One region of the Solitalea lacus genome, then DNA from elsewhere that is predicted to be linked to it. Evidence: riboswitches for the same ligand, from Rfam matches in the RefSeq annotation. Region 1 holds a riboswitch; each other region holds the start of a gene.
The links. Region 1 has a riboswitch for cobalamin ahead of L2B55_RS12130 (TonB-dependent receptor plug domain-containing protein). Riboswitches for the same ligand answer to the same signal wherever they lie in the genome.
Positions count from the first base shown of each region.

Region 1 (10,755 bases):
TTGTTGTTCATAATATACAGATTTAGATTATTATAGACTTAGACTTAAACCGGTGCTAAAGTTAAATCCGCGAGTGTTGTATCCTGTTATTTCAACATACTTCTCATCGGTTATATTTTTTATGTCAGCAAAAAGTTTAAGCTTTTTTAACAGTTTATATTCTGCGTAAGCATCCAATAATGCATAACTTTTTAGTGTAAGATTGGTTGACTGATAAGTATTTGAATCGAAATACGGATCAATACGTTCACCGGTAATTTTTAAGTTAGTTGAGACAAAAAAGTTATCGTTAACCTTGTAACCTAAATTTAATCCAAAACTGTTACGTGGACGACGGTAAAGGTTATTAAAAGTAGCATTTTGTGTGGTAACTTTTCCATAAACTAAAGAATAAAAAGCCTTTAAAGTTAAGTCTTTAACAGGTATAACTTCAGTTTCAACTTCCATACCACGATCCTTTTGTTTGTTGTAATTCACATATTTATTTGTAAAGGCTATCACATCTTTACCATCACGTCTGAATGCGTTTAACCCAACTTTAACCGTTCCATCAGAAAATACAGTTTGGAAACCAGCTTCATAGGTAGTTGCCTTTTCAGGACTCAGATTTTTATCCCCATAAATTGAATACAGTTGGTAAAGAGAAGGTGCTTTAAAGGCTGACGAAATATTTACAAAAAGCTTGGTGTTTTCATCAACCAAAAAAGATGGATTTATGGTGTAAGTAAAGTTATTTCCGTAAATAGAATGATGGTTAAATCGAGCCCCGCCTTCAAAATTAAAACCATATAGATTTTTCAGGAAAAATGAAGCGTATACACTGGCAATAGAGTTTTTTGCTGAATCACCATTTAGCTCTGACGTAGATTGCCAGTAAGGGCTTATGTATTTGCTAATCTGATTGGTGTTAGCAAAATGGTAGCTAGTTCCTGTTAAAAGCTCAATATAATTAGAAAGGTTAAACTTACTATAAACTTCTGCATTATGAAGCTGACCTTTCATATCGCTTAAACTATATTCTTGTGGGCCTGTAATGCTATCGTTCAGGAAATAACGCTTTACATTATTGTAGCTATAATTGAAAAACAGGTCGGCTGAATTGAGTTTTAAATTACTTGTAAAACCACTAGCAAGTTCAGAGGATTTCCCTTTATAATCTTTATCATCGGTAAATGCGCCATAATCGATCATCGTTTTTGAGTCACTGTATCGTACAAATGGTCTTATCATTAAATTTGATGTAGCAGCCCATCCTAAATTTGCATTAATTGCTTTTAGATGAAAATCATCATTGTCAAATTCTCCGGTATCTCCAAATTTTTGAGCGCTTGAAAAACCTTTGGAATCTTCGTTAGTAAGAGAAAAGTTGTAATCTACTTTTTTAAAGCGTCCATTTACACCTAAGTTTTGTTTAAAAGTATTGTAACTGCCCCCTGTTAAGAGTGCATTTAAACTTACAGGCTTATCTCCACCTTTTTTTGTAATAATATTTATTACACCTGCCATTGCATCCGAACCGTATAAGGTTGAATGTCCGCCGCGTAAAATCTCAATATGGTCAATCATTTCCAAGCTGATTAAATTCAGATCATAATCATTTGAAATTTGGGAAGGATCATTCACCGGAATTCCGTCAATTAAAATCAGCACGTAACCGCTTGGGGCTCCACGAAGAAAAGTTGAAATATTTATGCCACGGTTAGAGTTAGCTCCATTAAGAGTTAAAGAGGACTGAATATTCAGTAGGTCGTTAATGTTTTTACCTCCGCTACGTTCTAACTCTTCTCTGGAAATGATAGAAACTACTTTTCCGGTCTCAGATGATTGTTTGGCAAATTTAGTAGCTGTAACGTTAACTTCGTCCAGGCTTAACTTCTTGTCCTGGCCAAATGCTGTTAATGAAACGGCAGTAAGCGTCAGTAAAGTAATTGTTTTTTTCAATTTTGATAGTTTATGAGTTGAAGAAGCTCATAACTAACAAGGAAAGTAAATGGAAATACGCTAGCAGTATTCACATTCCAGCTTTGGTCCCCGAAAGCTATGAAATAATTATCGAGCATTGGCAGGTCTTCTGACTTACTCTTTTCTTGCAGCGCCTTCCCGTTGTTGTGTGTTCAACAGTGGCTTGTAGGCCGAAGAAATTTTTACTCTTTAATTCAATGAATACTATTTAAACAATGAACTATAAGTAATTGAGTTTACAGCAGCGGGCCTGTTCAGGATTTTCACCTGATTCCCTTTTAATTGCGTTTCTGAGTAGGGTAAAACGCAAACCAAATGCAATGCAAAATTAGGATTTGCTTTTATAAATTGCAAAAGTTGAAATTGAAACGCTTTAAGAGTTATTATATGAAGAAAGTTTTAGTGCTCTTGCTTATTATTTTATTTAATAAAGTTGCCACAGCGCAAGCAGATAAAAATTTCATTGAAAAGCTGCTTAAATCTAAACCGGAACTGTTTAAAGAAATATTCAATGATCCGGATAAACATGAAGTACAAGTGGTTTACACGCAAATTAATCGTGATAAAAACAACCGTCCCTCTTTTAAAACGTATACTTTTAATGTAGATAGAAACCGTTTTTTCTATGCAGCAAGCACTGTAAAGCTCCCTTTGGCACTTCTTTCTCTTGAAAAGATCAATAAGCTAAATATTAATGGACTAAACAAGGAAGCTGCGCTGAAGATTGACAGTGCTTCCCGCAAGCAAATCGCTGTGAGTGTTGATACTTCGGCTTCAAACGGACTTCCATCGATTTCTAATTATATAAAAAAGATTCTTCTTGTAAGCGATAATGATGCCTATAACCGTTTGTATGAGTTTTTAGGACAGCAATATATCGATGAAAGGTTGAAGGAAAAGGGTTTTCGAGATGTTAGAATTTTAAACAGGTATGTGGTGGGCGATGATACGATTACAGCCAGATATACCAATCCTATGCAGTTTTATTCTGGTGGTAAAATGGTTTATAGTCAGCCCCAGGTTTATAACTCAAACAATATTTATAAAGGACTAAAGCCCATTTTTAAGGGTAAAGGGTATCTTAATGCTAAGGACTCTCTCATAAATAAACCGTACAATCTTCAGTATAAAAACTTTTATCCGCTGCAAGAGCAACAAAAACTACTGAAAACCTTATTATTCCCTGAATCTGTTGCGGCCTCTCAGCGTTTTGGTCTCACTGATGATGATTATAATTTTGTATACTAGTACATGTCGATGTTGCCACAGGAAAGCAAACACCCCAATTATAGCAATACCAAAGAGTATCACCCTTCCTATGTTAAGTTCTTGATGTTTGGTGATAAAAAAGACCAGTTGCCTGCCAATATTCGCATATTCAATAAAGTGGGCGATTCTTACGGTTATATGCTTGATAATGCTTATATAGTTGACTTTGATAATAAAGTAGAGTTTTTGCTTTCGGCGGTGGTTTTCAGTAATAAAGATGAAATTTTTAACGATAGCAAATACGAATATGAAAGTATTTGCCTTCCGTTCCTGGGTAATTTAGGTAGGGTTATTTATGATTTTGAGTTGAAACGGAAGAAAGCTTATTTACCGGACTTAAGTAAGTTTAGGTTTGAGTATACAAATTAGAAGAGTAGTCCATAGTGCTTAATTGAATATAATTTTATATTGGCTATCGAATTTGGTCTTTTAAGTTTTATTCAAACCAACTAAATAATTGATTTAGTTCCAGTTCCTGTTTTGTTTCAGCGGATAAATCCCTTATAATTTTTCCTTCCGAAAACTGGATAATCCGGTTGCCATAGGTGTAGGCATCTTTAAGATTATGTGTAACTAAAATGGCTGTAAGTTGATAGTCGGAAATTAGTTGGTTGGCAGTTTGCATTACAAAATTAGCCGACCGCGGATCAAGAGCTGCCGTTGGTTCATCCAGTAATAGAATCCTGGCTTCATCCATTACACTCATTAATAAGGTAAGTGCCTGTCGCTGTCCTCCAGAGAGAGACCCCATTGGTTGATCTAATTTGTTTTCCAAGCCCATTTTTAAGGTAGATACCTTTTCTTTTACCTTCTGAATAAATGCTTTGGAAGTGCCTATTTTAAGTTTCTTGGACTGTGTTCTAATGGCAGCAAGTCTGAAATTGTCGAGAATATTCAATTCGGAAGCCGTTCCACTTAACGGGTTTTGAAAAACACGTGCAATCCATTTGCTACGCTTGTAATCGGGTAAATTAGTGACGTTTTGCTGCTGAATCTCAATCGTTCCTGAACTTGGAAACAGATTTCCGGCAATTAAATTTAAAAAAGTAGACTTTCCTGAGCCATTGGCCCCAATTACTACAGCAAATTCGCCCCTGTTGATTGTTAAATTGATGTCAAGCAGCGCATTAACCTCATTGGCCTTTCCTTTATTAAAATTCTTCGAAATGTTCTTTACCTTAATCATGATTGCTTACGGAAACGGATTTGAGGAATGCTTACAATTATCAGTACAAAAACAGCAGTAATTAACTTTAACAAATTAGGATCTATACCTAAGGATAATGTAAAGGCCAGAACCAGTTGAAAAGCAATTGCTCCTAAAATAACCAGTAAGAGCTGCATCCAGATGCTTTGGATATGGAACCAATGATTTAGCGCCTCTCCTATCATTACCGAACCTAAGCCAACAATCACAATCCCTATACCCATATTAATATCTGCAAAACCTTGGTATTGAGTCACTAAAAAACCGGCGGTAGCAACCAATCCATTTGAGATTGCTATGCCAATAATTTTCATCCGGTTGGTATTTACCCCTAAAGCCCTTATCATGCTTTCACTGTTGCCAGTAGCACGCATGGCCAAGCCAAAGTCGGTTTTTAGTAAAAGTGTTAACCCGGTAAACAACAAGCCAATAAACAGTAAGAGTAGCATTAAACTATTAAGAGTGTCATTTGAGCTTAGCTGCAACGTTTGGAATAGATTTCTAACGTTTACTAAAGGCAAATTAGAGCGCCCTAAGATGCTTAGGTTGACAGAATACAAAGCCGTCATTGTTAAAATGCCCGCTAAAAGGGCATTTACCTTTAATTTGGTGTGAATGAAGCCAGTTATGCTGCCAGCAACGGCCCCGCTCAATACCGTAAACAAAAAAGTTGGTACCATTGAAATACCATTGGTTAAACAAATAGCCGTAATTACTGCGCCAAGTGTATAACTTCCATCAGTAGTAATATCAGGAATATTAAAAATTTTCATTGAGATGAAAATTCCCAAGGCAATGGCAGATAAACTTAAGCCCAATAAGATTGCAGATATGTAAAAATTCATTGGGTCTAATTTATCCTTTTTGAGGGAAAGATTAATGGTTTTGCTATTTCCTAGTTTCACGCCGCACTCAAAAGAATCTCATGATGAATGTGAGCTTTGGTGGCAGATTTTGTTCAAGTTTACACTCGTGAAAAATAAAATTCTTAGGAACAAAACCCTTTCAGCTAGTGCTTGCCGAATGTGCATTGAATGCATTTTTTAAATTTTAGAACGTTTTTTCAACTCCCAATAACACTTAGCTGTTGCTTTAATATCAACAAATGCATTGTGAGCTTCTTCAAATGTTTCTCCAAAAAGCTTAAAATACAATTCCGAAAGCTTGGGCCATTTATATCCATAAGGTCCATTAATAGCACAAAAAATTGTTGTTTTTTCCATGGTACAGATCTTCCTTTTGGTTCCGACTCCATTTGTCATTTGGTTTCTCAAAAACTCAGCTCCAATGACTTTTTCATCGAAGCTCATGTTATGCGCAACAAGGCATTCTGCCTTATTAAGTAATATTTGAAAATCCTTTAAGACATTAATCAATTCTTTTCCTTCTCTATTAGCTCTATCAGTAGTAATTCCATGAACTCTTGAAGCTTCTAATGGAATGGTAAACCTATCAGGCTTAATTATATGGTTTCCTTCGGTAATTTTGTTTCCGTTATTGTCATATAGTAGATATGCCAATTGAACAAGCCGAGGCCAATTATTTAAATCCGTGACTGGAGCCTTCAGTTAGAAGGAAGTCCTGTTGTTTCAGTATCAAAAAAGAGCAGCATAGAGTGGATAGTTATAGGGTATAAAAAATTATAACTCAATATAATTTTTTATAACAGCTAATTAATATTAATATTTAATTATTTAATAATATTATTAATATGGTACTAGAACGCGCGAGTCGTTACAAGCTGAGAGAAGATGTAGCAACACGTTATGGGTCAGGTTGTGTAGGTCATGATGTTCTTTACCATGCCAAAAATTTCACCTATCATTAGTTCCAAGACACTTGCGAATGGTGTGTAGTAGCGAACCCAAATCATGGGTAAGCACTTTTTTTACCTTTTTTGCCTTAGGTTTTGGCTAAATTATTGGTGATTTAAAACAAATTCTAGATAATAAAAATGAGGAAATTGAATAATCAATTTGTTTTTTCTGCATCTGATTTATCCAATCATGTGCATTGCAAACACTTGTCAAAACTTAACAAAGACGTTGCCGAAGGTTTATTGGAAAAGCCTGTAAATACAAACAGAGTTTTGGATTTATTAAGAGAAAGAGGCCTCGATTTTGAAAATTCATTTTTGACAACTCTTGAACAGCAAGGTCACAGTATTTTAAAAATTGGCCAATATGAATCAGGTGCTCAACAAAAGACGATTGATGCCATGAGAGAGGGAATAGATTATATTTATCAGGCAAGGCTGTGTAATGAAAAATGGCAGGGTTGGGCAGACTTTTTAATGAAAGTGCCAGTGCCAAGTGAATTGGGCGATTGGTCTTATGAAGTTATAGATACTAAATTGTCGACAGAAACAAGAGCAGGTACAATTTTGCAAATTGCCCTTTATTCTGAAATTTTAAAAGAAATACAAGGCGTGTTGCCGGAATATATGCGTGTAAGGACCCCTGAAGATGAAATGAAATACAGGGTAAATGACTACATTTCTTATCTACGCTTAATGAAAAGGAGACTGGATGAAGCTGTTCAAACTCCGGTTTTCACTTATCCTGACCCTTGTTCACATTGTGAAATTTGTAATTGGTGGGAACATTGCAATAAGATAAGAAGGGACGATGATCATTTAAGTTTTATAGCCGGTATGGGAAATTCTCAAATTAAGGAAGTAAAACTTCATGGAGTTGAAACATTGGATGCGATGTCGAAACTGCCTCTCCCGTTACCATTTAAACCAACAAAAGGTTCCATTGAAACATTTGTAAAGTTGAGGGAACAGGCACGTCTTCAGAATGAAGCTAGGACTACAAACAAACCTACATATGAAATTTTAGAAAGAGTTGAGAATACAGGCTTTTACAATTTGCCTGAACCTACTGGTGGAGATATTTACTTAGATTTTGAAGGAGATCCTTTGGTTGAACCGACTGGATTGGAGTATTTATTTGGATGGGTTTATCAAAATGATTATCATAAGATCTGGGTAACCAATATAGAGCAGGAAAAAGCCGCTCTGGAGGAATTTGTTGATTTTGTATTTAAAAAAAGAAAGGAATACCCGAAACTTCATATTTATCATTTTGCTCCATATGAAACCGCAGCACTGAAAAGAATGATGGGAAAATATGCGACAAAAGAAAATGAAATAGATATTCTTTTGCGTACTCAATCATTTGTTGATTTGCACCGTATTTTAAGGCAATCCATCAGGGCGGGAATCGAAAAGTATTCATTGAAAGATTTGGAAAAATATCATGGTTATACCAGGGAAATGGATTTACGCTCACTTTCGAAATTCAAGTCAATGTTTGAATTTTTATTGGAATCTAATAGGTTGGAAGAAGTGACAGAAGAAGTGATGAATGAAATGAAAGAGGCCATTGAACTTTACAATCGGGATGATTGTTTTTCAACTCAAAATCTTCACAAGTGGCTTGAAAAAGAACGGGAAATTCTAATCATTAATTCTGAAAACATACCAAGACCTGTTCTAAATGAAGTAGAAGTGTCTGAAAATATAATTGCCCATTTAGAACGTATTGAGCCTATATATAAAGCCCTGATGCACGACGTATCTCCTTTATCTGAAGAACGGTCTTCAACCGAACAAGCTAAATATCTCCTTGCCAATATGCTTGATTGGTATCGTCGGGAAGAAAAATCTTTTTGGTGGGAGTATTTCAGAATCAAAGAGTTGCAACTAGACGAATTATTGGATGAAAAGGCTGCACTTACCTGTTTACAATTTAAAGGAGAAAGAGTTACCGACAAGCGTAGTGTAATAGATTCTTATACTTTTCCTAATCAGGAATGTGAACTAAAAGTAGGAAATCAGATAAAAAATGAAAGCGATATTACTTTTGGTGATATTGTTGAATTTGATGAAACTAAAAACATAATTAAATTAAGAAAAGGTCCTAAAATTAAGGATATACATCCTGAAACATTGTTCAAATTTGAAAGATTCCCAACTAAAGATAAAGAGAATGCTTTAATACGGTTCGCAGAATGGATCGTGGAGAACGGATTCGATAGCACTAGCTCTGAATACAAGACTGCTCGCGATTTATTATTAAATAATATTCCAAGGGTTTCCGACACTGTTATGAGCAGTAATAATACTGTAGAAAAAAGTATCGATTGGGCGACAAAATTGGATAACAGTTATTTACCGATTCAGGGACCTCCAGGAGCCGGAAAAAGTTATACTGCAAGTCATATGATTTTTGAATTGCTTAAAAACGGGAAAAGGATTGGAATTACTGCTCTAAGCCATAAAGTTATTGTCAATATTCTTTATAAAGTAAAGCAAATTGCAGACAGTGAAAATTTTGACTTAAAAATACAATATAAAGGCTCCTCATCCGATGAAAAGGAATACCCGTGGGATATTGCTAAGAATGTGGATCAGGTAGTTTCTAAACTTTCTGATAATCATATTATAGCCGGGACTAGTTTTATGTGGTGTAACGAAAAATTAATTGGTTCAGTGGATTATCTGTTTATAGATGAGGCAGGTCAATTTGCCTTGATTGATACAATTGTTGTATCGCATTCTGCAAAGAACATCATATTATTGGGTGACCATCAACAGCTTAAACAACCTATCAAGGGAGTCCACCCCGAAGGAACTGATGTGTCTGCATTGGAACATTTGCTTGAAGGAAGAAAAACAATTCCTGAAACAAAAGGAATCTTTTTAGACAAAACATGGAGAATGCATCCGAGTATCTGTTCTTTTGATTCTGAAATGTTTTATGAGTCAAGACTTCATTCTGTTGACGGTCTTGATGAAAATCAAAAAATTGAAGGCAATACCTGTTACAAAGGTTCAGGCCTGTTTTACAAGCCGGTAGAGCATGAAGGCAATACGAATTTGAGCATTGAAGAAATTGATGAAATTGTACAAATCATTCAGGAACTGACAAAAGGAGATGTTTTTTGGGTAGATGAAAAAAATAACAGCCGTCTTTTACAATTTGGTGATATAAAAATTATTACGCCATATAACAGTAATGTTTTTGAATTGCAAAAAAGAATACCGAATGTAGAGGTTGGGACAGTTGATAAATTTCAGGGACAGGAAGCCCCTGTGATTATTTACAGCTTGGCAAGTTCATCACCTGAAGATGCCCCTCGGGGAATGGACTTTTTGTATAGCCCCAATAGATTCAACGTAGCTGTCTCAAGAGCAAAAGCGATTTTTATTATGGTTGGGAGCCCAAGATTATTTGAACCTGATTGTAAATCACCCGAACAAATTAAGCTTGCCAATCCATTTTGTAGGTTTATGGAATTAGCGACAATTGAACGATTGATAAAACAAACAGAAACGAATTAGAATTCTTGGGAATAGGTGATTTAGATGAAGGCAAATAATAAAAAATATCGGTACAAATTTGATTGAGTGATTTCAACAAGACATTCCGACAGGAAGATTTGAAGCTTTCGGATTTATACTTTTTTTGCTTGATTTCTTTTGTGTAAGCAAAAGAAATGAAGGGAAAGTTTATATATGAGCATAAATTGACTTATTGAGGTATTAATATGGTGCTTTCATTGCATCTTTTTAAATTGCATGCTCAATACACAACCTTAATGAACACTATAGAGGCCTTTTTAGCCAGTCAGTTAACCAACCTACAATCAAAGCATTTACTTAGGGCACTTAAGCCCGATTCTGATTTGGTTGATTTTTCATCGAATGATTATTTAGGCTTAGCCCACTGTGCAGAGCTTAAACAACTTATTGATGAAGAATTGAACAAGTATCCCGATTATTTGATTGGTTCTACTGGCTCAAGATTAATTTCAGGCAATACCAATTACGCGACAGAATTGGAGCAATGGTTAAGCGCTCAACATAATGCTCAGGCGGGTTTATTGTTTAATTCGGGCTATGATGCCAATTTGGGCGTTTTTTCCTCCATTCCGCAAAAAGGCGATACAATTATTTTAGATGAAAAGGTTCACGCCTGTATTATTGATGGGGCAAGATTGAGTTATGCAACCAGGTATAAATTCATGCATAATGATTTAGGCAGTCTGGAGCAGAAACTAAAAGTAGCAAGGGGCAACATTTTTATAGGTATTGAAAGCATTTATTCAATGGATGGTGATTCGCCTGATTTAAAAGCCATGGTTGAATTGGCAGCCAAATACAATGCAAATATCATTATTGACGAAGCGCATGGAGCCGGCGTGTTAGGGTATTGTGGTAAGGGTTTGGTTTCCGAATTAGGACTTGAAAGTAAAGTGTTTGTGCGCATTCACACCTTTGGGAAAGCCATTGGTTCTCACGGGGCCAT
Region 1 is NZ_CP091740.1:2,812,839-2,823,593, reverse strand. Features, by position in the region: gene L2B55_RS12135 (DUF6580 family putative transport protein) at 1-11, opposite strand, end outside; gene L2B55_RS12130 (TonB-dependent receptor plug domain-containing protein) at 31-1,941, opposite strand; cobalamin riboswitch at 2,045-2,294, opposite strand; gene L2B55_RS12125 (serine hydrolase) at 2,350-3,210, shown strand; gene L2B55_RS12120 (hypothetical protein) at 3,214-3,600, shown strand; gene L2B55_RS12115 (ABC transporter ATP-binding protein) at 3,668-4,417, opposite strand; gene L2B55_RS12110 (ABC transporter permease) at 4,414-5,283, opposite strand; gene L2B55_RS12105 (3'-5' exonuclease) at 5,482-6,006, opposite strand; gene L2B55_RS12100 (TM0106 family RecB-like putative nuclease) at 6,393-9,788, shown strand; gene L2B55_RS12095 (aminotransferase class I/II-fold pyridoxal phosphate-dependent enzyme) at 10,046-10,755, shown strand, end outside.

Region 2 (10,755 bases), 1.9 Mb from region 1:
TCATTCCAAATCCGAAATTGAGCATTATGGAAGGCGGTTTGGCTCCATTGGGCGAATACCGCGAAACCTGGATGTTCCAAATATTGAAAGCGCTTTCAAAGAAGTATGATTTTTCGCTTTCAGTCCCAATTGAAAAGTTAAAGCCCGAGATAAAGGAAATCATCCTTAACGGAGCTCCGGATATTATTACTGTTCCTGTAAAGTACGGAAGCTATAACACCCAAAACTACCAGGTGACGTTTGACGGTTTAATTAAAACTCTGGAAGAGCAGCAGGAAAACCGTAAAGATGATGAAGACAGAAGCGATCTGGAAGGTTTCAGAACTTTGAAGGTTTGCCCCGAATGTAATGGTGCCCGATTAAAACAAGAGGCGCTGCATTTTAAAATTGATGATAAAAACATTTTTGAGCTGAGTTGTATGGATATCAATTCGCTTAAACAATGGTTTGCTGGTATTGAAGTGCGACTCTCAGAACGGAAAAATATCATCGCTAAAGAAATTCTGAAAGAGATAAGGGCGCGCATTGGATTTTTGGTGGATGTTGGCTTGACCTATTTAACACTTGACCGTACCTCTCGTACCCTTTCAGGAGGGGAAGCGCAACGTATCCGTTTGGCTACTCAAATAGGCTCGCAACTGGTTAACGTGCTGTATATTTTAGATGAACCAAGCATTGGGTTGCATCAACGTGATAATAACCGCTTGATTGAAGCGCTGAAAAGCCTGCGTGATGTAGGTAATACTGTGTTGGTTGTTGAACATGATAAAGACATGATTGTGGAGGCCGATTATGTAATTGACATGGGACCTGCCGCAGGCGTACATGGCGGTCAGGTGGTGGCACAAGGTGCGCCCGATCAGCTGCTGGGTTTCCATACCATCACCACCGATTATATTAATGGTATAAAGGAAATTGAGCTTCCTGAAAAACGCAGGGAAGGAAATGGACATGTCCTGAAATTGGTTGGGGCTAAAGGCAATAACCTAAAGAATGTAAGTATAGAACTGCCTTTGGGTAAGTTTATTACCGTTACAGGTGTTTCAGGTAGCGGTAAATCAACTTTAATTACTGAAACTCTTTACCCAATTTTAAACCAGTATTTCTTCAATGCCAAGAAAAAGCCGTTGGAGTATGAAAAAATTGAAGGCCTGGAGCATGTCGACAAGGTGATTGAGATTGACCAGACGCCAATTGGACGTACTCCGCGTTCTAATCCGTCGACTTATACGGGTGTATTTTCAGATATACGTAACCTGTTTACCCAACTGCCCGAATCTAAAATTCGCGGTTATAAACCAGGTCGATTTTCGTTTAATGTAAAAGGCGGGCGCTGCGAAACTTGTCAGGGTGCGGGGATGAAGGTAATTGAGATGAATTTCTTACCCGATGTGATGGTAAATTGTGAAGAGTGCCAGGGACGACGCTATAACCGTGAAACTTTGGAAGTGCGCTACAAAGGTAAATCCATTAGTGATGTATTGGACATGAGTGTGGAGGATGCTGTTCCGTTTTTTGAGAATATTCCGGCTATTCATCGTAAAATTAAGACTTTGTTAGATGTAGGCTTGGGCTACATCACTTTAGGGCAATCGTCGGTAACACTTTCCGGAGGGGAAGCTCAGCGCGTAAAACTGGCCACAGAGCTTTCTAAAAAAGATACCGGCAAAACCTTTTACATTTTAGATGAACCTACAACTGGTTTGCATTTTGAAGACATTCGCATTTTGTTGGGTGTATTAAACCGATTGGTGGAAAAGGGTAATACGGTGTTGGTAATTGAGCATAACCTGGATGTAGTAAAAGTAGCCGACCATGTGATTGACCTTGGTCCGGAAGGTGGAAAAGGTGGTGGAACTATTGTATTTGAGGGTACACCAGAAGGGCTAATTGAATGCACTAACAGCTTTACCGGTGAGTTTTTGAAAAAGGAGATGGCTATATAAGAACAGACGATAGCCAACCTGGATATTATTGCATAGTATTAATTAAATATTAGGTTAAGGAATATTGACTTCTATTACTCTGAATGCAGTATTTTACAGATGCTTGGTGACGAATTCAATAACCGAAACATTGCCAGTTCTAAAATGAACAGCGATCTTAAGATTATCAAGTAACAAGATAAAGTTTGAAGTACATCACACGAACAATTTGGATCTTATCAGTCGTTAGTTTGCTGACAGATACGGCAAGCGAAATGCTGTATCCGATAATGCCGATTTATTTAAAATCAGTTGGTTTTTCAATTTTACTTATCGGAATACTTGAAGGCGTTGCAGAAGCAACAGCGGGGCTGAGTAAAGGTTATTTTGGTAAACTTTCTGACATGTCGGGCAAACGAGTTCCGTTTGTGCAAATCGGTTACGCTTTTAGTGCGATCTCAAAACCAATGATGTCAGTTTTCATTTATCCGCTTTGGATATTTTTTGCGAGGACCATTGACCGTTTAGGAAAAGGTATTCGGACGGGTCCAAGAGACGCAATCCTTTCAGATGAAGCAACTCCGGCAACAAAAGGGAAAGTTTTTGGTTTCCATCGTTCAATGGACACTTTAGGAGCAGTAATTGGACCTTCATTCGCTTTGCTTTATTTGTATTATTACCCACAAGATTATAAAACGCTTTTTTTAATCGCATTTATTCCCGGGCTACTTGCGGTTTTATCTTCGCTATACTTGAAGGACAAAAGATCCATAGGACATAAAGCCAAAGTTTCAACACCGTTTTTTTCATTCCTGAAATATTGGAAAGTAAGCTCGACAGAATACAGAAAAGTGGTAATTGGGCTTTTAGTATTTACTCTTTTCAACAGTTCAGATGTCTTCCTTTTATTAAAGGCAAAGCAAGAAGGATTTGGTGATACATCGATTATCGGAGTTTATATTTTTTACAATCTCATATATGCCTTATTTGCCTTTCCTATTGGTGTCATTGCCGATAATGTGGGGCTGAAAACAATTTTCATTTTCGGGCTTTTCTTGTTTGCGATAGTATATTTTGGCATGTCGGTAAATACAAATCTTTACTTTTTTTTCGGGCTATTTTTTCTTTATGGTGTTTATGCTGCTGCAACGGAGGGGATTTCAAAAGCGTGGATTTCAAACATCGTATACGAAAAGGATACAGCAACAGCAATCGGGACTTTTTCGGCATTGCAAAGCATCTGTACAATGTTAGCAAGCTCTCTGACCGGATTAATTTGGTTTCAGTTCAATGCCACAGCTGCATTATTGACAACCGCAACAGTAACTTTATTCGTAATCGTTTATTTTTTGACATTTCCTAAGCCGACAATAATAACCAATGGCACTAAATAATAATAACTACAGATAATGGTTTACTGGAAACAACACCTTTCCATTTGTTGAAAGTGTGCGCAATAAATTATCTTTGAATTGGTTTGACAGTTTGGGTGCTTCGAAATCCAGTATGGATGGCAACCAATCTGAAATTTACCATGAATGCAATGAAACTTAGAAAAGCAAATCTTTCAGATGCAGCCTCAATTTGGGAAATACTGCAACAAGCTATCGCCCAAAGAAAGGCAGATGGTAGTGAGCAATGGCAAAATGGTTATCCAAATGAACAGACTGTTTATGATGACATTACAAATGAATACGGATATGTCATTGACGACAATAACGCGATAATTGCCTACGCTGCCATTATCTTTGGGGTTGAACCAGCTTACAACGAAATTAAAGGACGTTGGTTGACAAACGGTGATTATGTTGTAGTTCATCGTGTAGCTACATCAAATGCGGTTAAGAAACAAGGTGTGGCAACTAAATTGTTCAATATGATTGAGGATTTATCCCTTGAGAATAACATTTTTAGCATAAAAGTTGACACTAATTATGACAACATTCCAATGCTTAAAATATTGGAAAGATTAGATTATAATTATTGTGGTGAAATTTTTTTCGGTGGAGCGCCACGCAAAGCCTATGAGAAAATCTTAGGAAACAAATGACTCAAACTTTTCAAAATGAAGGATTGATTTATTAAATTAACCCTATTCTTCATTATTTCCAGCTGCTAAGCTAACTATCGCGTCATGCAATCCGGTCTGCCAAAAAATATTATTAGTTATCCTTTCTCTTTCCAGTCATTTTCATAAAGTCTATAGCATTTACACTTGATAGATAGCGGTAATCCGTGGTGGGTTAAAGGATGTAACCGAACAAATTGATACATTAGTGGATAGTCATGAAAAACTAGCTCATCATGAGAGAAGAAAACCCAAATAAGCGTCTTGAAATGTTTTCTGATGGTGTTTTTGCCATTGCAATTACATTACTCATTATTGAAATAAAAGTTCCGGCGCTCAACTTGATGGGTTCCACCAGTGATGTTTGGAATGCTACTATCCATCTTTGGCCGTCCTTCTTTGCGCTTTTTCTGAGTTTCATCCTTATTTTTATTAGTTGGTACGGGCATCATGTATTGTTTGATGCCCTCGATAAAGCTTCCGACCGGTTTCTGTTTGCCAGTGGTTTTTTTCTGCTAACCGTAGTAATACTTCCATTTCCTACCGCTTTCATGGCCGAATACCTTAACACACTTTATGCTCAACCTGCTAATGTATTCTATAGCTTTTGTTGCCTGGTGCATAATTTGGGATGGCGACTATTACTTAATAGTACTAAAAAACCGAAACAGCTTGCAAAATCACCAGAGCATATACAAAAAATTAATGAGGCAATGAGGAGTAACCGAATGGGCACTATTGCAAGCGTCGCAATTTTGGTATTGTCATGGTGGTTCCCTTATATAGCCTTGATCATTAGTCTTATTTTATGGAGTTTTTGGATATATGTTTCCTCTAAAATTAAAAGGAAATTCTAAGCGTAGAGACGATAAGATAAACCCGATCGCCAATTTTGCTAACAGACATTTTGTAAAACAGCATGAAAAATAAAAAGAGCGGATAAGCTAACACAATACGCAGAAGGGAAGTTTAAAAACCATTAATACAATACGACGGTACAATTTTCTTCGAGCCTTCAGCAAAAAGCCCCTGAAAATTGAACGAGCAATTTTCAGAGGCTTTTTATGATAAGTCCGCGCAACTTAGAAATTCAAATCTTCAATTCCTGCAATTTCGGTAGAAGTTTCGCCGAGCCAGCCGGCCTCTTGGTTAACGGCGGTATAAATCTTAATGAAATTAATTCCCGAAAGATTAACCGGTTGGCCATTCGCATCAACCGCCCATGCAATATCAAATGTGGCATCGGCATGTGTGTTGATTTGATTATCTGCATAGCCCCAAGGGTAAGCCGGTAACACCCAGCTCTGTGCCACCGGATCAGGATTACTATCATATGCATTGTTTGGAATTTTAGTTCCTGTAAATGTAAGCTGACTGCCTGCCCACAGTGGATAGTAAGAAGCTTGCGTATGATAACTATTTCTTTTTATGAACCCTGAACCTCCTTGATTGTCGGTCCAAGCTACATTGCCATTTAAGGGATTTGGCTTTGAATAGGTAATCTGGTAATTCTTAATCGTGCCTGGTTTATAATACTCACTACCGGCCAGCTCGTACCAGGTATCATCAGGCAACCCATTACCATTGGCATCATAAGCAACCATTACAATGCCTGGTTCCGCATTATTGGCAAATGCATTAGTGTAAACCTTAAAATCGCGGGCGTTAGCCACATTGGAAATGGTGTGATCAAAACCTACAATAAGGTAACCGCCATATCCGCCTAAACAAACCAGCCCGTTTGTTTTGCCTACTAATGACGTAGCCACCTTTGCTGCCATTGTTTGCGCGTTATCTCCGCTAGCGTAAGCAGGCAGTGTGTTGATAAACTGACCTGGAGCCGGGAGATACTCAAAAACCTGTGTGATGTATTTTGAAGTTCCAATCAAGGCATTGGTTTCCCTAGCTTCCGGTTGTTTTAAATTAGATTCTTTAAAATCAACTGTTTCGTTCTCCTTGCATCCGGCAAGAAGAACCGCTGCCATGCTGGTAATTGTAAATAGTTTTTTCATTAGTTAGGATTGTATAGTTAGTAGGATAAGGTTGTATTTACTGCTTTTTGGGCTTTTGTACAAACACCACATTGTTAGGGTTTAGCCCGGCCTGGAACTTAAACTTTAGCTTGCCTTCTTTGGAGAAACAATAGACGTCGCCGGTTGTGGTAAAGTCGTAAACATCAGTTATGTATACATCTCCGTTAGATGGATTTACATCAATGCCATAAGGTGTAGTGATTTTTGTTTCGTCTGTTATAAAGTTTTCTGTAACAATTTCTTCGGTCTTCACATTTAACAATTTAAAGCTTGCTTGCTGGGTAGTAAAGTTGTAGTTGTACAGATAAGCTAAATCTCCGTTAATGGTAAAGTTGAGTACTTCGAGCCCCTCGAATACTTTTTTCACCTGATCAGTTTTGCTGTCAATCGCCTGGAACGTGCAATGAATATCACCATAATCCCCCCTTGAAACCACGTATACATCACCGTAATCGTCAGCCTGAATGGTATAAGGATTTACTTGAACACTAATTTTTTTAAGCTCGGTAAATGAAGGAATATCAATTACAGATACAGTATTGTCATAATTTGGAAAATCTAATCCGCCTGAATTACTCACATACAGTTTGTTGTTGGCTACACAAATTCCATCAGGCTGGCGACCGGCTTTAACAAACTTGTCGAACTGCAGGGTAGCTGTATCGAGGCGGCCAACTGTACCATCAAACGAACATACATAAGCCTTGCCTGCATGAAAAGCGATATACCTCGGCTGGCGCGGTACTCCTTGTTCATCAAGCATCGAAATCTGCTTTAGCGACTTTCCGGTGTTAGGATCAATCACTTCCAGTTGACTTGAAACGTTTACCACAGCATACATTTTTGATCCATAGATCTTCAAATCATTCCCTGTATCTCCTAAACCACGTTTGTTTTTCTGCTCGAAATAATCGGTTTTGGCCACTCCTGTTAAAGTGTCAATGCCCGTAAGGGTGGTATTGTTCATGTTAAATAGACCTTCGTTTAATACGTATAAGCTTGCCTGAAAAGGTTGAGGAGCTGGATCGTCATTTTTTCGGCAACCTGCAAAAAAGATGGCACCGGCCAGTGCTAATGATTTTAGTCCGATTGCTGTTAATTGGTGTTTTGTCATATACTTGTTTTACTTTTAAAATTTCAGTGAATAGGATACACGCAAAGAGCGGCCGGGCATGGGAAAGTTCCGCACAACTTCGTATTGTGTATTAAGTATGTTTAGTACTTCTAGGCTTAGTTTATTTTTTAGTTTATATACTTTGAATGCTTTAGAAAGAGTAAGCCCATGCTCTGAATAAGCCGATAGGTAGTTTTGAGGAATGTTTTCATTAAGTATATACCTGCTGCCGGCAAAAAGAAGATTATAGGCCAAATCAACTGGCGGGGTGCTCAAACTGAAGATTGCCGAGCCTGAATGCTTAGGCGTATAAGCTAGCTGATCTCCATAGGTTTTCTCCTCAGGGTTAGTCATGTCTAACACTTGCTGAAAAGTATAGGTGCCTTCAATGGCTGCAAAAACCGAATTGCCTATTTTCTTACCTGCTTTTACACTGAGATCAATGCCATTAATGTAAACAAGGCCAATATTCCTCATCGTCCAGATAAACAGGTTTTTCGTTGGCTTGGCTACTATTTTATCCCTCACCTTGTTGTGGTATGCATCCAATGAAGAGGACAGGTATGAGCCATCCGTCGCAGTAAAGTAATTATAAGAAAGTCCCAGGTTGAACTGATGTGCATTCTCAGGTTTAAGTTTGGTGTTGCCTATTTGCGTGTAAAACAGGTCATTGAATGTAGGCATCCGGAATATATCCTTGTAAAAGAAACGGAAGCTCAGCTTATTGTTTGCAAAGGGCTGATAACTTACAAGTACAGAAGGTGAAAAACGAAAATGATTTTTAGGAGTATCTCCTTGTTTTACAGCTTCATACACGGCAGAAGACAGAACTCCCAATTGAATATTAAAACGATTACTTGTCCATTTTGAGTTAAGGGCCGTAAGCCAGGTAAAGCGAGACGGGTAGGCAAACTGGTGGAGGTCGGCGTCCATGCTGTTGTAAAAAACATCACTTGAAAGACCAACCTGAAATTCGTTCGACGCTTTATATACTGCGGCGGCCGAGCCATAAACTTCGTTTTGGTGATAGTTGTTGTCTTGCACGTCTACTATCACGCCCAGGTAATCGGGGTTGAGATAGCGCAAGTAGCTTTTTGCATACTTTACGTTAAAAAGGGCTTCAATTTTAGCTGAGAAAGATTTTTCGTATTTAGATTGAACAAAAAAGGTTTTATCCCACAAACGTTCGGATGAATGCGTATTGTACAGAATAGTAGCTCCAGGCAGACCTCGTTCGCTTTGAAAGTAATAGATTTTGGAACTGAGTTTTTCCTTTTCATTGAGGGTTATAAAGAAGTTTTCTTCTAAACGGAGGGTTACTATATCGGTATTAGACCTTTTCTCACTGGAAACACTGTCATCTTTTGAACCGCTACCTCCATAGTGTAAAACAAATGGGTACTTTCCGTTTGCATTTTGAAATTCAGATAGAAATGAATTGGAAACTTTATCACTAAGTTTATTGTGAATAGTAATAGATGGTGAAATTAATCCAAATGACCCGACCTTGAGCAGGCCATTCATTGCCATGTTTTCCCCTGATGTAAAAACCGGAGCTGTAGTATTTACGGTTAATAAACTGGCCGATGAAAATGACCTGGCGGTGTTTAAAATACTTTCAGGATTGCCAATTGTGAGTGAAATCTGATCGACATTGTTTACAGAGAATTTACCTAAATCAATTTGTCCGGTTTGATTGTCGGTAATGGTAATTCCATCATAGCAAAAACCTGTGTGATTGGCACCTAATCCGCGTACCGAAACGGTTTTAAGGCCACCGATGCCCCCGTAGTCTTTTACGGTAACACCGGCAAAATGCTTAACCACATCTGATAATTGAAACGCTTGAATTTGCTGCAGACTGTAGCGGTTAATTGTTTGCACGGGCGCCATACCGGGCTGGGTCGGCAACGCTTTACTTGTTATCTCCACCTCTTTTAGGCGTTTAAGCGTATCGGTTTGGCCAAGGGCCTCCTTGCTGGAGACGCCGGTAAAAAAGCACAAAAAAAGAATATGTGGATATAATCTTCCCAATGAAGAATACCCATTAACTGGTAATGACATGCTAGCTATGTTGATGTTTAATCAAATAGCCTCCATAGAATAAAATGAAAACCAATGGTTAACCTTTAATTGGCCAACGTTAGGATTCAAGCTTCAGTCCACGAAAGCTTAAACTGTATGCATACATGGCAGGTCTTCTGACTTATCCCAATGTTGAGCGCCTTCCCATCTTATCGACAGTGGCATTAGTGTTTGCTCAACATCTTTTTAAGGACTTACAGCAGCGGGTCTGTTCAGGATTTTCACCTGATTCCCTTTTAATCAACAAGCATTGAACAACGCTTGTTAAACCATAGCGGGGCCAAAGATAATAAATGAGAAGAAAATATCGGTAAAGAATTGGATGTAGGTAGTCCATTGTGGAGGATAAGTGCGTGACTTGTAACTAGGAAATCACAAAACCATTAATATCTTTACCACACGGCGGGCTAAGGCGGTGCAGTTTTCATGGTGTCTTCGGGCAAGCACCGTGCGAAGTAAAAAAACATAGCCAACAAACAGTTTGGCGAGACAAATATGAAAGGACTATGCGAGTATATGGCAAAGACAAACTAATCGGGCTGCTAAAATCAGAAAGTGACTTGTGGACAATATTAAAAACAGTTAGCTTAACAAAGGAGAATATAAATAAAGAATTAAGAAACGAAGTGAAATTGCCATTAGCAACGGTTTGGCACTTGCAAGAGTGATTTTCTACTAAAATAACCATAAACCAGCTTTTACCTGTGATATTGGTAGTTTAACTCAAGCTATTGATATTAGGCGAAGGTGGACTGATGTGAATACGGCATGATATCACGATATTTTAAAAAGTATTAATGAAAAAAATAGGCTCAGTAATAATTTCAAAAAATCCATTAATTGCTGTTGTATTATTGACTGCTTTTTTTGTTGGGAAGGTAAAAGCACAAGATAAATCCGCAGAAACGATTATCAGTAAATACCGGAATGTGTTTGAAATGCCTCCACAAAAAACGCCTTCTAATGTGGCGGTGGATGCACCTTTGCTTGGAAATGGTTCTTGTGCGGCAGCCCTTGCCGGTCCGCCCGAACAACAAACCTATTACCTGTCCCGTAATGATTTCTGGAGATTGAAAACGGGTTATGATCAGGCATTTCCTGCTGTGTTAGGCAAGCTGCAGATCAATATACCGGCATTAAAGCAGGCTCATTACAGGGTAGAACAGGATATCTATAATGCCGCTACGATTTCTAATTTCAGCAAAGCAGATACTTCCGTTATTATTCAGTCGACTCTGATGGCTACTCAAGATCTGTTGCTGGTTGAAATTACCAACACCGGAGCCGCTACTATAAACGGTAGTTTGCTATTGCTATTACCTCAAAAGGATCAGGTTTCCAATCAGGAAAGATTTCCCGACACACTGGCCTTTGGAAGTGATGCCAGTGGTGTTCAGTGGATTCAAAGAGGGTTTGTTAAGGATGTAACTATAAAAAGTATGGCAGCCGCTGCGCTGAAGATAGTTGGAAAAAACAGTGATCGATTTACGCTTGCCTCAGGTCAGAAAATTACGGTTGTCTGTTCATTGT
Region 2 is NZ_CP091740.1:909,041-919,795, forward strand. Features, by position in the region: gene uvrA (excinuclease ABC subunit UvrA) at 1-1,946, shown strand, start outside; gene L2B55_RS03845 (MFS transporter) at 2,132-3,319, shown strand; gene L2B55_RS03850 (GNAT family N-acetyltransferase) at 3,469-3,975, shown strand; gene L2B55_RS03855 (TMEM175 family protein) at 4,230-4,850, shown strand; gene L2B55_RS03860 (PKD domain-containing protein) at 5,076-6,005, opposite strand; gene L2B55_RS03865 (YncE family protein) at 6,043-7,140, opposite strand; gene L2B55_RS03870 (TonB-dependent receptor plug domain-containing protein) at 7,156-9,204, opposite strand; cobalamin riboswitch at 9,315-9,514, opposite strand; gene L2B55_RS03875 (glycosyl hydrolase family 95 catalytic domain-containing protein) at 10,023-10,755, shown strand, end outside.
Region 2: it holds a riboswitch for cobalamin, as region 1 does, so the genes downstream of both, L2B55_RS03870 (TonB-dependent receptor plug domain-containing protein) here and L2B55_RS12130 (TonB-dependent receptor plug domain-containing protein) in region 1, are expected to answer to the same signal.

Region 3 (10,755 bases), 560 kb from region 1:
GTTGTTTTGTCATTTCTTCTAAACGCATTTGCCATTTAGACTTCTGACTAGCTCCAGGACGCTTTTTATTTTCCTGAATCTTAGCATGAATTGCATCATCATTAACAAACTTACGGATGATAAATTGTTGTAAGAAAGTGATAATGTTCGCACAGAAGTAATAGAAGTTCAAGCCTGCTGGAAAACTATTTAATGCTCCTAAAAATACAACCGGCATAATGTAACCAATGTATTTCATTTGACCTGTAACTCCCGAAATTCGGTTGTTCATCCACGTGTAAATTAATGTCGATATAGTCATTAATACACACATTAAGCTTAAGTGGTTTCCAAGGAACGGTATGTTCACTCCAAAATTAATCACTGAATCATAAGTTGAAAGGTCATTCATCCATAAGAATGGTTGTTGACGTAACTCAAAAGAAGCAGGGAAGAAACGGAAGAACGCCAGTAATATTGGCATTTGAAGCAACAATGGAATACAACCAGCTAATGGGTTTACTCCAGCTTGTTTGTATAACTTCAGGTATTCCTGTTGTAACTTGGTTTGATCTTCTTCACCAACTTTAGCTTTAATTGCATCCATTTCAGGTTTTAATGCACGCATTTTGGCCTGAGACAAATATGAACTATAAGTTATCGGTAATAAAACCAATTTTAACACAACTGTTAAAATAAGGATGATAATACCATAGTTTAAATTGAAGTTGTCCAGGAAGTTGAATAAAGGAATTACCGCCCAACGGTTAATCCATCCTAAAGGTCCCCAGCCTAATTTAATTTGGCTTTGCAAGTCATAACCTACATTTTTCAATGTGGTAAAGTGATTTGGACCGAAGTAAAATGTAAAGTTTAATTGCTCATCAGGTTTTGATTGAATTGGAACAACCAAGTCAGCTGATAAGTTCTTAAGATTCGATTTGGTAAGGTCGGTAACAGTGCTTAATGTTCCAGTTTGGAATTTGTTTTGAGCAATTAGTACCGTAGAGAAGAAGTGCTGCTTAAAAGAAATCCATTTTATTGGCTCTTCAAGTTTTTCTTCTTTGTCTTTACTCTCTGATAAGTAATCTACATCACCATTTTCCTTTTGGTAAAAAACAGTTGTATAGGTTTGTTCGTTTTTCTTATCTTTTTCTTGTTGAATCAGATCACTTTTCCACTCTAGGTTTAAGGTTTTTGCACTTGGATTCAATAATTGATTCATTCCGGCCATTTTAACGCCGAAATTTAACAAGTAACTATCACCTTTAAGCGAATACACATAATCAACATATTGCGTAGCTGAAAATGCCAAACGCATTGTTACGCTGTTTGAATCTTTACCGGCCACACTGAATGACGAACCGATTGGTTGGAAAAGTTCATCAGTCGTATTTACATTTTTAGTAGTTAATGGCAGTTTTAAACCAAAACGGTTTTCATCGCCATTAAATAATATTATCGGTTTGCCGTTCCATGTTTTCTGACCTTTAAGTTCGGTTGAGTAAACACGACCACCTTTGGTTGAAAGCGTTATTTTAACTTTTTCGTTTTCAAGAGTAATAAATTGCTCCTGAAGAGCAGCCGAGTCAGCAAACTTTACAGTTTTGTTTGCTGTAACTGGAGCTGTCTTAATGCCGGCCTTAGCATTTTTAATCGAATCGGTTTGGTGCTGATATTGCTTTAATTCAGCCTCATTTGGCTTCATAAAGTAGCTCCATCCAAGCATGATGGCAGCAATCAACAACATACCGGTAAGGGTGTTTCTATCCATTTATCGGTTTTTAAATACTTATTTAGATTTCTTTGGATTATTCTCGTAATGATATGTTTTAGCAGCCTCTACAAACTTAACAAATAAAGGATGTGGATTTGCTACCGTACTTTTTAATTCAGGGTGAAACTGGCCACCAACAAAATATGGGTGATTTTTTAATTCAATAATTTCAACCAAGTTTGAGTCAGGGTTAATACCTGAAGTTATCATTCCGGCATCATTATATTGCTGTAAGTAAGCATTGTTGAACTCATAACGATGACGATGGCGTTCAGAAATACGAGATTTACCATATGCATTAAATGCTTTGGTGCCTTTCTTGATTTCACAAGGATACGATCCCAAACGCATTGTTCCGCCCATGTTTGTAATTTCCTTCTGCTCTTCCATGAGGTTGATAACCGGATAATTAGTCTCGGCATTCATTTCAATAGAGTGAGCACCATCTAAGTTAAGGACGTTGCGAGCGAATTCCACCACGGCACATTGCATACCTAAACAAATTCCAAAGAATGGAATATTGTTCTCACGAACGTATTTAATAGCATCGATTTTACCCTCAATACCACGGTTTCCAAAGCCAGGGGCAACCAAAACACCATCTAAACCATTCAGTTTCTCTTCCACATTGCTTTCATTGATGTGTTCTGAATGGATGTACTGTAAGTTTACTTTACACTCGTTTTTAGCTCCAGCATGAATAAACGACTCACAAATTGATTTGTAAGCATCAGGTAATTCAACATATTTACCAACCAACCCAATCTTAACTTCAGATGTTGGATTTTTTAGCTTACCTAAAAACTCTTTCCATGAATCAAGATTAGGCTCATCCTTCATTGGAAGTTTTAGCTTGGTTAATACAATGCGGTCTAATTGCTCTTTCAGCATCAACAACGGAACGTCGTAAATAGTTGAAGCATCGGCTGATTCAATTACCGCGTTTACGTTTACGTTGCAGAATAAAGCGATTTTTTTACGTATCTCCTGGGTCATACGATGCTCTGTACGGCATACTAATATATCAGGGTGTACACCATACTCCATCAGCATTTTAACAGAGTGTTGCGTTGGTTTGGTTTTTAATTCACCAGCAGCAGCTAAGTAAGGTAACAAGGTAAGGTGAATTACCAACGTATTGGTAGAGCCGTGTTCCCAACGGAACTGACGAACAGCCTCGATGTATGGTAATGACTCGATGTCGCCAACGGTTCCACCTAATTCGGTGATCACAATGTCGTACTCTCCAGTATCACCTAAGCGCTGAATATTGGCTTTAATTTCATCGGTGATATGAGGAACCACCTGTACGGTTTTTCCCAAATAATCTCCACGACGCTCTTTGTTAATTACATTTTGATAAATGCGGCCGGTAGTAACGTTGTTGGCCTGTGAGGTTGGAACGTTCAAAAAACGTTCATAGTGACCAAGGTCTAGGTCAGTTTCTGCGCCATCTTCAGTTACATAACATTCTCCGTGTTCATAAGGATTCAATGTTCCCGGATCAATATTAATGTATGGGTCAAGCTTTTGGATGGTTACCCTGTATCCCCTCGATTGTAATAATTTAGCTAATGAAGCTGAAATAATTCCTTTCCCTAACGAAGAGGTAACACCCCCCGTAACAAAAACGTATTTAGTCATAATCTCAAATGATGCCTGCTGGTTACGGGTTGCAAAAGTACGAAAAATAATGGGATGATGACTGCCTGAATTTAAATTCAGTTCATATTGTGATAAAGTATTGCTGCTAAAGCACTAAAGCAGGGATTTTGAGCATTGTGAACCCACTTTTATTGAAAGTTGCTCTTGATTGGTGGAAAAAAAGACCCCAAAGAAGGGTGGTTTTGCCAACTTTTTTTGGGGTCTTTCTATACATAATCATACTCAATATTTAAAAGGATCTATGATCAAACTATCTAATTATTATTATTATGTCAAATGATGCCATTGTCAATCATATTCTAATTATATTTGCCTCCGTAGTTCTTTACATTTTTGTTTCGATAGGAAGGTTACTAACCATTAGGTTGGCATTAAATAAGGAACCATGTGCAAATCATGGGCTGTCGCGCAACTGTAAGTAACGTAAAAATTGTTATTATAATCTCATACCCATTGTTCTTTAGAAAGAATGAGAAGGGCGATAACAATGTTACAAGCCAGGATACTTGCCTCACTATGTAAGACAAATGCTTTCGCGGTATAAAGCAGTAGTCATAAAAAGATGTGTTCTGTTGATAAAGCAAGTATCAGCTTAAGCTCATTTTAATTAATCTACACAAATTCCCGAAAGCATACCGAAAACTGTAAGGAACATTAATTTATTTAATGTTTCAACAATGTTTTATGCGTATGCTAAAAAACAATCCTGGTTTCCCACTCAAGGAATCCAAGCGTGAACTTAAAAAAGCTTGTGAGGAATATTGGGGAGGTAAATCCGATAAGTTCCACCTTGAGCAAACTGTACAACATCTGCGGTATCAAAACTGGCAGTTACAACTTCAAGCGGGTATAGATTTAATTCCTTGTAACGATTTTAGTTATTATGATCATGTTTTGGATATGTCATTGTTGTTGGGAGTAATTCCATCACGGTACACACCAATTCTTACTGACATAAAAGGCAATACAGAACTCGACCTGTATTTTGCTATGGCTAGGGGTTATCAGAAAGACGGATTAGACATTAAAGCAATGGAAATGATCAAGTGGTTTGATACTGATTTTCATTACGTTGTTCCTGAGTTTACCGCTGATCAGTCATTTAAATTATTTTCTAACAAACTATTCAGTGAATATACTTTCGCCAAGCAACTATTAGGCGAAAAAGCAAAACCCGTAATCATTGGCCCCGTATCCTACCTACTACTCGGAAAAGAGAAAGAAAACGGCTTTCAAAAGATTGAACTTATTAAGCAACTAGTTCCGGTTTATATCGAAATCTTGAATAAACTAAAGAGTCTGGGAGCTGTATGGGTTCAACTTGAAGAGCCGTTTCTGGCTCTTGCTTTTACTTCAGCTGAAAAACAAGCATTTGAATGGGCATATAATGAGATAAAGAAGAAATGTTTTGGAATAAAAATTTTGCTCACAACTTATTTTGAAGGTTTACGAGACAATATTGAGTTCGCTACAAAGCTTCAAAATGAGGCTTTGCATATTGATTTGGTTCGGGCGCCTAAGCACCTAGAATGCCTAAGCTAATTCGCTTTATTAAGGGTTTTTTGTTCATCAAAATTATGTTATTGTATTGGTCAACAATATTAAAGTACCAAAATTACTAAAGGCCTGTTCGAGACGAATACTACAAAATGCTAAATCGCTATAATGCGAGAACTGTTTTAGGAACTCCGCTTAACAGCTGGGATGTTTTTATGGAAGGTTATTTTAGACTCTCATCAAAATTGAAAGACGTTACTGCATTAAAAAAGTTCGCTTGTGAACATAAATGGCAACATGATTTTGATTTTGAAACAGAACTTTGCAAGCATAACCGTTGTGTCATTATAGCAGATACTGGTTTAAATATTGTATTTGTAAGCAGGAACATAACTGCAATAAACGGTTATCTGCCTGACGAGTTAATTGGTAAACCTCTAAATTTATTTCAGGGTATTAAAATCGATCCGAATATTAAATCTTTGACTCAGGATGCCATCAGTATGGTGGAGCCGTTTAAGGCAATTATTGTGAATTACAGAAAAAACAGAACAAAGTACAATTGTGAAATCAATGGTTTTGCAGTATTTAATAAACAAAAGGAATTAGTCAATCTTGTGGTTTTCAAAAAAATAATATAATGGCAACACACGAACCGAAAAGCTGTCAGCGCTGTAATAATCTCTTTGAGTGCAAAACTGGAACAATTGTACAATGCCAATGTTACGGTATTAACTTTAATGAAGATGAAAAGGAAATTATTGCGCGTAGTTTTAGTGACTGTTTATGCCGGAATTGTTTATTAGAAATTAAACAAGAAATAAAATACCGATCGTTAATAGAGAAACAAGAACAAATAAATATACTACTTAAAACCCGATGATAAATTTAGAAGAGAAGATTAGTCAGTCAGAAACCCGAATTTTTAAAGCTGTTTTTCCAAATACTACCAATCATTATGATACATTATTTGGTGGCACAGCTATGCACTTAATGGATGAAGTGGCATTCATTACGGCTACACGGTTTGCCCGGAAACGCATGGTTACTGTATCATCAGACCGAATCGATTTTTCAAAACCTATTCCCGCAGGAACCATTATTGAACTAGTTGGTAAAGTGGTGCATATAGGCAATACCAGCCTAAAGGTAAGTGTTGATATTTATATTGAACAAATGTATTCCGCCCATCGTGAAAAGGCCATTTCAGGTACATTTACTTTTGTGGCAATCGACGAGCATAAAAAGCCTGTAAAAGTAGTTTAAAAAACTATTTCGAAAGAATAAGTTAAATCCCCTTACTATAACCGAAGGGGATTTATTATTTATAAAATTTTAGCAAGATCTTCTGGGGTATCAATGGCTATGGTTTCGAAAGATGTTTCTGCCATTTTAATTTTGAAGCCATTTTCAAGCCACCGCAACTGTTCCAATGATTCGGCCAGTTCAAGGGAGCTTGCTGTAAGCTGATTTAATTGCATCAAAAAATCATTTCTGAATCCATAAATTCCAACATGATGGTAAAAGTTATAAGCATTTAGCCAGTTTTCTTTCTGTTCATTTCTGATAAACGGAATCGGAGATCTGCTGAAATACATAGCTTCGAATTGCTGGTTTAAAACAACCTTTACCACGTTAGGACTAAATAATTCCTCTTCTTTTTTTATTTTCTTAAACATGCTGGCAATTTGAGTGTTGGGCTCATCAAAGCAATGAATCAAATCACTAATTTGTTCTGGTGAGATAAAAGGTTCATCCCCCTGAATATTGATTATGCCCTCAAACCCAGGTTGGGCTTGGGCGACTTCTGCACAACGTGAAGTGCCGTTAATATGATCAGCAGAGGTCATCATAACCTTCCCTCCAAAAGATAACACATGGTCAAAGATTCGTTGATCATCGGTGGCAACAATCACTTCGTCTAAATCAGTGCAGAGTAAACATTGTTCATATACCCGTTGAACCATGGATTTGCCTTTGATGTCAACAAGGGGTTTACCCGGGAAACGAGTTGATTGATAACGAGAAGGTATAACGCCTAAAAATTTCATCTATTTATATAAGTACACAAAGGTAATTTTAACTACCTAAATTGTTTTTGTTTAATAATTAAAAAAATCTTTTACCAGGTCAATTTTGTTTTGGTCAAAAATGAGTCTACCCCTTTTTTGAAGTCTTCAGTACTTCTTACCTGTGCATTGGTTTTAGCTGCAAAAATTAATGCATCTTCACTATTCATTGTCTGCACTTTTTGAATCAGGTTTTTGGTTATTGCCACAGCGTTGGCTGAGGTCTCGATACAAAGCTGTTTGGCGAATTGATTAACTTCCTCATCAAGCTGTTCGACTGCAATTATTTTATTGACGAGTCCTAAAGAAAGTGCTTCATCGGCGGAAATTAATCTTCCGCTTAGTAAGAGGTCTTTGGCTTTTCCTTCACCTATCTTCCTGATCAAAAATAATGCGACTAGAGCTGGTACAAATCCAATTTTCACTTCAGTATAGCCAAATTTTGCTTCAGTTTGAGTAAATGCAAAATCACAAACTGTAACTAATCCACAACCTCCGGCAATAGCATGGCCCTGAACTTTTGCGATGGTTATTTTTTCTGAAAAATAAATCGCACTGAATAATTCGCGTAATTGATGACTGTCGGCAAGATTTTCATTAGCCGTGTTTGCCTGCAATTTCTGAAGGTAAGCTAAATCGGCTCCTGCACTAAAAACCTCACCTTCGGCTTCCAAAACAATCACTTTGGCGTTATGATCTTTTTCTGCCTTGTAAAAAGTAGTCTTTAGCTGCTGAACCAAAGATTCATTTAGTGCATTTCGCTTTTCGGGCCGATTAATAGTGATATAGGCTATGCGTTCTTTTACAGTATATTTTACAAGTTTTTCCATTTAAATATCAATTTTTATGGTAGTTGATTGGTGTCCAGTTTTTCGCATTTTTTACATTTACTGCTCCACACTAGATTGAAACGAACGAAAATTTCAGTCATAATCCGTATTCGGACTCCATAAAACTGTAGATAATTTTTGTGTTTGACAAGACAAGGTGATTGAAATGATTATATGTCGATTGTAATTGATTGTACTGCACAATAACCCAGAAGCCATGTGATGCGGAATCCTCATCAAAAGCAAAATAGTATTGTACAAACTTTTTGTGTTTTTCAATCTGATTTTGTTCAATTTTTAATTACTAAATTGATTTAGGTAGCAGAAGATATTAAACAGACAGTAAGTTTATAATAATACTTTATCGAAAGTAATAGATTAATTTTATAAACAACACCCAAAATAAAGTAAAATAGTAATCTGTCGAGGGTTAATTGACACGTTTGTAATCGTAACAATTCTTCATATTCATGACCAGTTAGCAATAGGTTAAAACAGTTGAAATTGAATCAATATAATTTTGAAATTTTTCTTTTTTCTAAGTGGGGAGCATTCTTTGAATATTACTGTAACTAGAATTGTTTTTTATCGATTGGAAATAATGAACGGCCAAAGTAAAGCTTAGATAGCTTCAAGTATACAGGTGTAAGTCATCTCTTGAACCATATAGGAGATTATTATTATTCGAATCGTTGGAATATCATAAGAAGACTTTGCAGACAATTTGAGCGAACAATTTTCATTAAATGAAAATTTATATCTTAGTGATTTAATTTTAAAATATTTATGAATAAAAATTTACTTTCTGTTTTACTTTCAGCATTAGCACTTCTAGTTTTTAGTTGTGAATCAAAAGATGCCCAAAAAACAAAGCTTAACGAAGCCAATATTGTATCAACAGATGATTTAACATTAAATAAATCAAGTATTATGGAGATTAATGAATCTCCATCTAAAGAATTAGCTGTGAGAGAGTGGGGACTACCTAGTACAAACACAGAAGCTTGGAAAAATGCAAAGGAACAATCCTTTTCTGACACCATTCGATATACACATATTGATGCATTATTGGCTATAAACTATTCGACTTTAACAATCGACTCAACGAATTTTATAATTAAGAATGTTAAAATAAATTTGATTAATGGTGACAATGATTACGTTTTCGTTGCAAATATTGGAAACCAAGCAAATATGGGAACAAGACAAAAGTATAATACGTTTGTCCCGATAAACACTCTTGGTCAACTGAAAGCTACATCTCCTAGAACATTAAAACAAGAAGGGAAAGCCGTAGCGATATTCGCAAAAGGTTTTGTTAAGCAATTTTAAGGAGCTCTTTTTTACACTTTGTCAGGACGAAAGTTGAGTGATCATTGAAAAGGCTCAAAGAAAAAGAAAGGCTCTTAGAGGATCTCTAAAAGCCTTTCTTTGCATTTGTAGCCCTGATGAGAAATTATTTGAACACTTGAATGGCATTTTGAGTATTGTAGAATTAATAAAAGCCAATATTTAAAGGGGAAAAGGTATCATTTTCCATACAGTAGAGCCGGAGGGAAGGGGATCAAACATTTATAAAGCTATTAAGGAAGATTAGAGCAAAAGAGTAAAATATTTAGAAGAGAAGTTAGGTCTCCAACAAGAGTGGAAGCATTTCTTTGTTGTTACTGTGGTAAAGAAATATTGCCCTAACGAAAAATATACGACTGAATCAGAGCTCGTTTTAAGAACTGGTATTTAAGGTGCGACCTCAACCCGATCAGAATTATAAAGGCAAAGACATGGTGAAAAACCAAATTGTGGGAAGAAAGTTATCCCAAATACAATTCCCGATCATGTAGCCTTAAACTATCATTTTCTTTCATTAAGCAAGTCATTAAAACCACTTTTTAAGTACCGCTAAGGGCTTCAGAACTAGGGGCACACGGGTAGTTGGTGAGTTACATACGCTGTTCAGTATTTCGCATGCATTACAAACGCACGGGCGGAGCAAATCGCCTCTACTCATTCGGCTGTATGGCGCAAAATATCAGCTTTTTGTCGTCATCTGTTAACCGATTAAAATGCCGCTTCCTCGATTTTTGCTTAAAAATATAACATGAAAAATTTCTTTCAGTACCGCTTTGCAATTGGCGCAATTAGCATTGTAGCCGGGTTGCTTTCACTAGCCTGCCTGCTAGTTGGGATGATGGCAGTAAACTATCATTTTGAAGCATTTTCCGACCCTGCCCTCACCATTCTGTATGCAAACAATATGCAACTGGTAAAATGGTTCAATTTGCTTGATATGCTGGGTTATTACCTTTTGCTTCTGCCCTTGATATTCTATTTCCATCAGCAATACAGGTATAGAACACCGTGGTCTCCTCTAATCACATTTTCGGGTTTAGCATATGTACTAACAGGCGCAATTGGAGCAGCTATTCTTGCAGCTGTTTGGCCCAGTTTATTAACTGATTACGCATCGGCTAACCCTGAAAACAAAATGATTATCAGCAACCTGTTCAAAGCTATTACAACCATGGTTACTGTGGGCATGTGGAACATTCTGGAAGTTCTATTTGCAGCTTTATGGTGGATGGGTTTAGGCAAACTGATCTACAGCGAAAACAAGAGCCTGGGAGTACTAACGTTTATTGCTGGAATAAGTACTTTATCAGATGCATTGGGTAATATGTTTAACCTAACTATTCTATCCGAAATAGGCGTGAACCTATACCTGATACTTGGAATAATATGGCCAATCATCATTGGTATATTCCTCCTAAAAAAATCGATGAAACAACCTTCTGATTCTCTTCACCATTCTTTACAATATATTACTAATGAAACTGCTTAAGAAATTGTTGAAGTGGTCAAAAATCACTGTTATCACTCTATTGCTGGTGCTTGCATTCGCCTATCTTGTCATCTATATACTGAGTCAACAACGGATTCA
Region 3 is NZ_CP091740.1:2,250,570-2,261,324, forward strand. Features, by position in the region: gene yidC (membrane protein insertase YidC) at 1-1,753, opposite strand, end outside; gene L2B55_RS09550 (CTP synthase) at 1,772-3,400, opposite strand; cobalamin riboswitch at 3,752-3,949, shown strand; gene L2B55_RS09555 (uroporphyrinogen decarboxylase/cobalamine-independent methonine synthase family protein) at 4,106-4,963, shown strand; gene L2B55_RS09560 (PAS domain-containing protein) at 5,071-5,559, shown strand; gene L2B55_RS09565 (cysteine-rich CWC family protein) at 5,559-5,801, shown strand; gene L2B55_RS09570 (acyl-CoA thioesterase) at 5,801-6,184, shown strand; gene kdsB (3-deoxy-manno-octulosonate cytidylyltransferase) at 6,244-6,969, opposite strand; gene L2B55_RS09580 (enoyl-CoA hydratase/isomerase family protein) at 7,041-7,817, opposite strand; gene L2B55_RS09585 (hypothetical protein) at 8,604-9,149, shown strand; gene L2B55_RS09590 (hypothetical protein) at 9,916-10,656, shown strand; gene L2B55_RS09595 (c-type cytochrome) at 10,643-10,755, shown strand, end outside.
Region 3: it holds a riboswitch for cobalamin, as region 1 does, so the genes downstream of both, L2B55_RS09555 (uroporphyrinogen decarboxylase/cobalamine-independent methonine synthase family protein) here and L2B55_RS12130 (TonB-dependent receptor plug domain-containing protein) in region 1, are expected to answer to the same signal.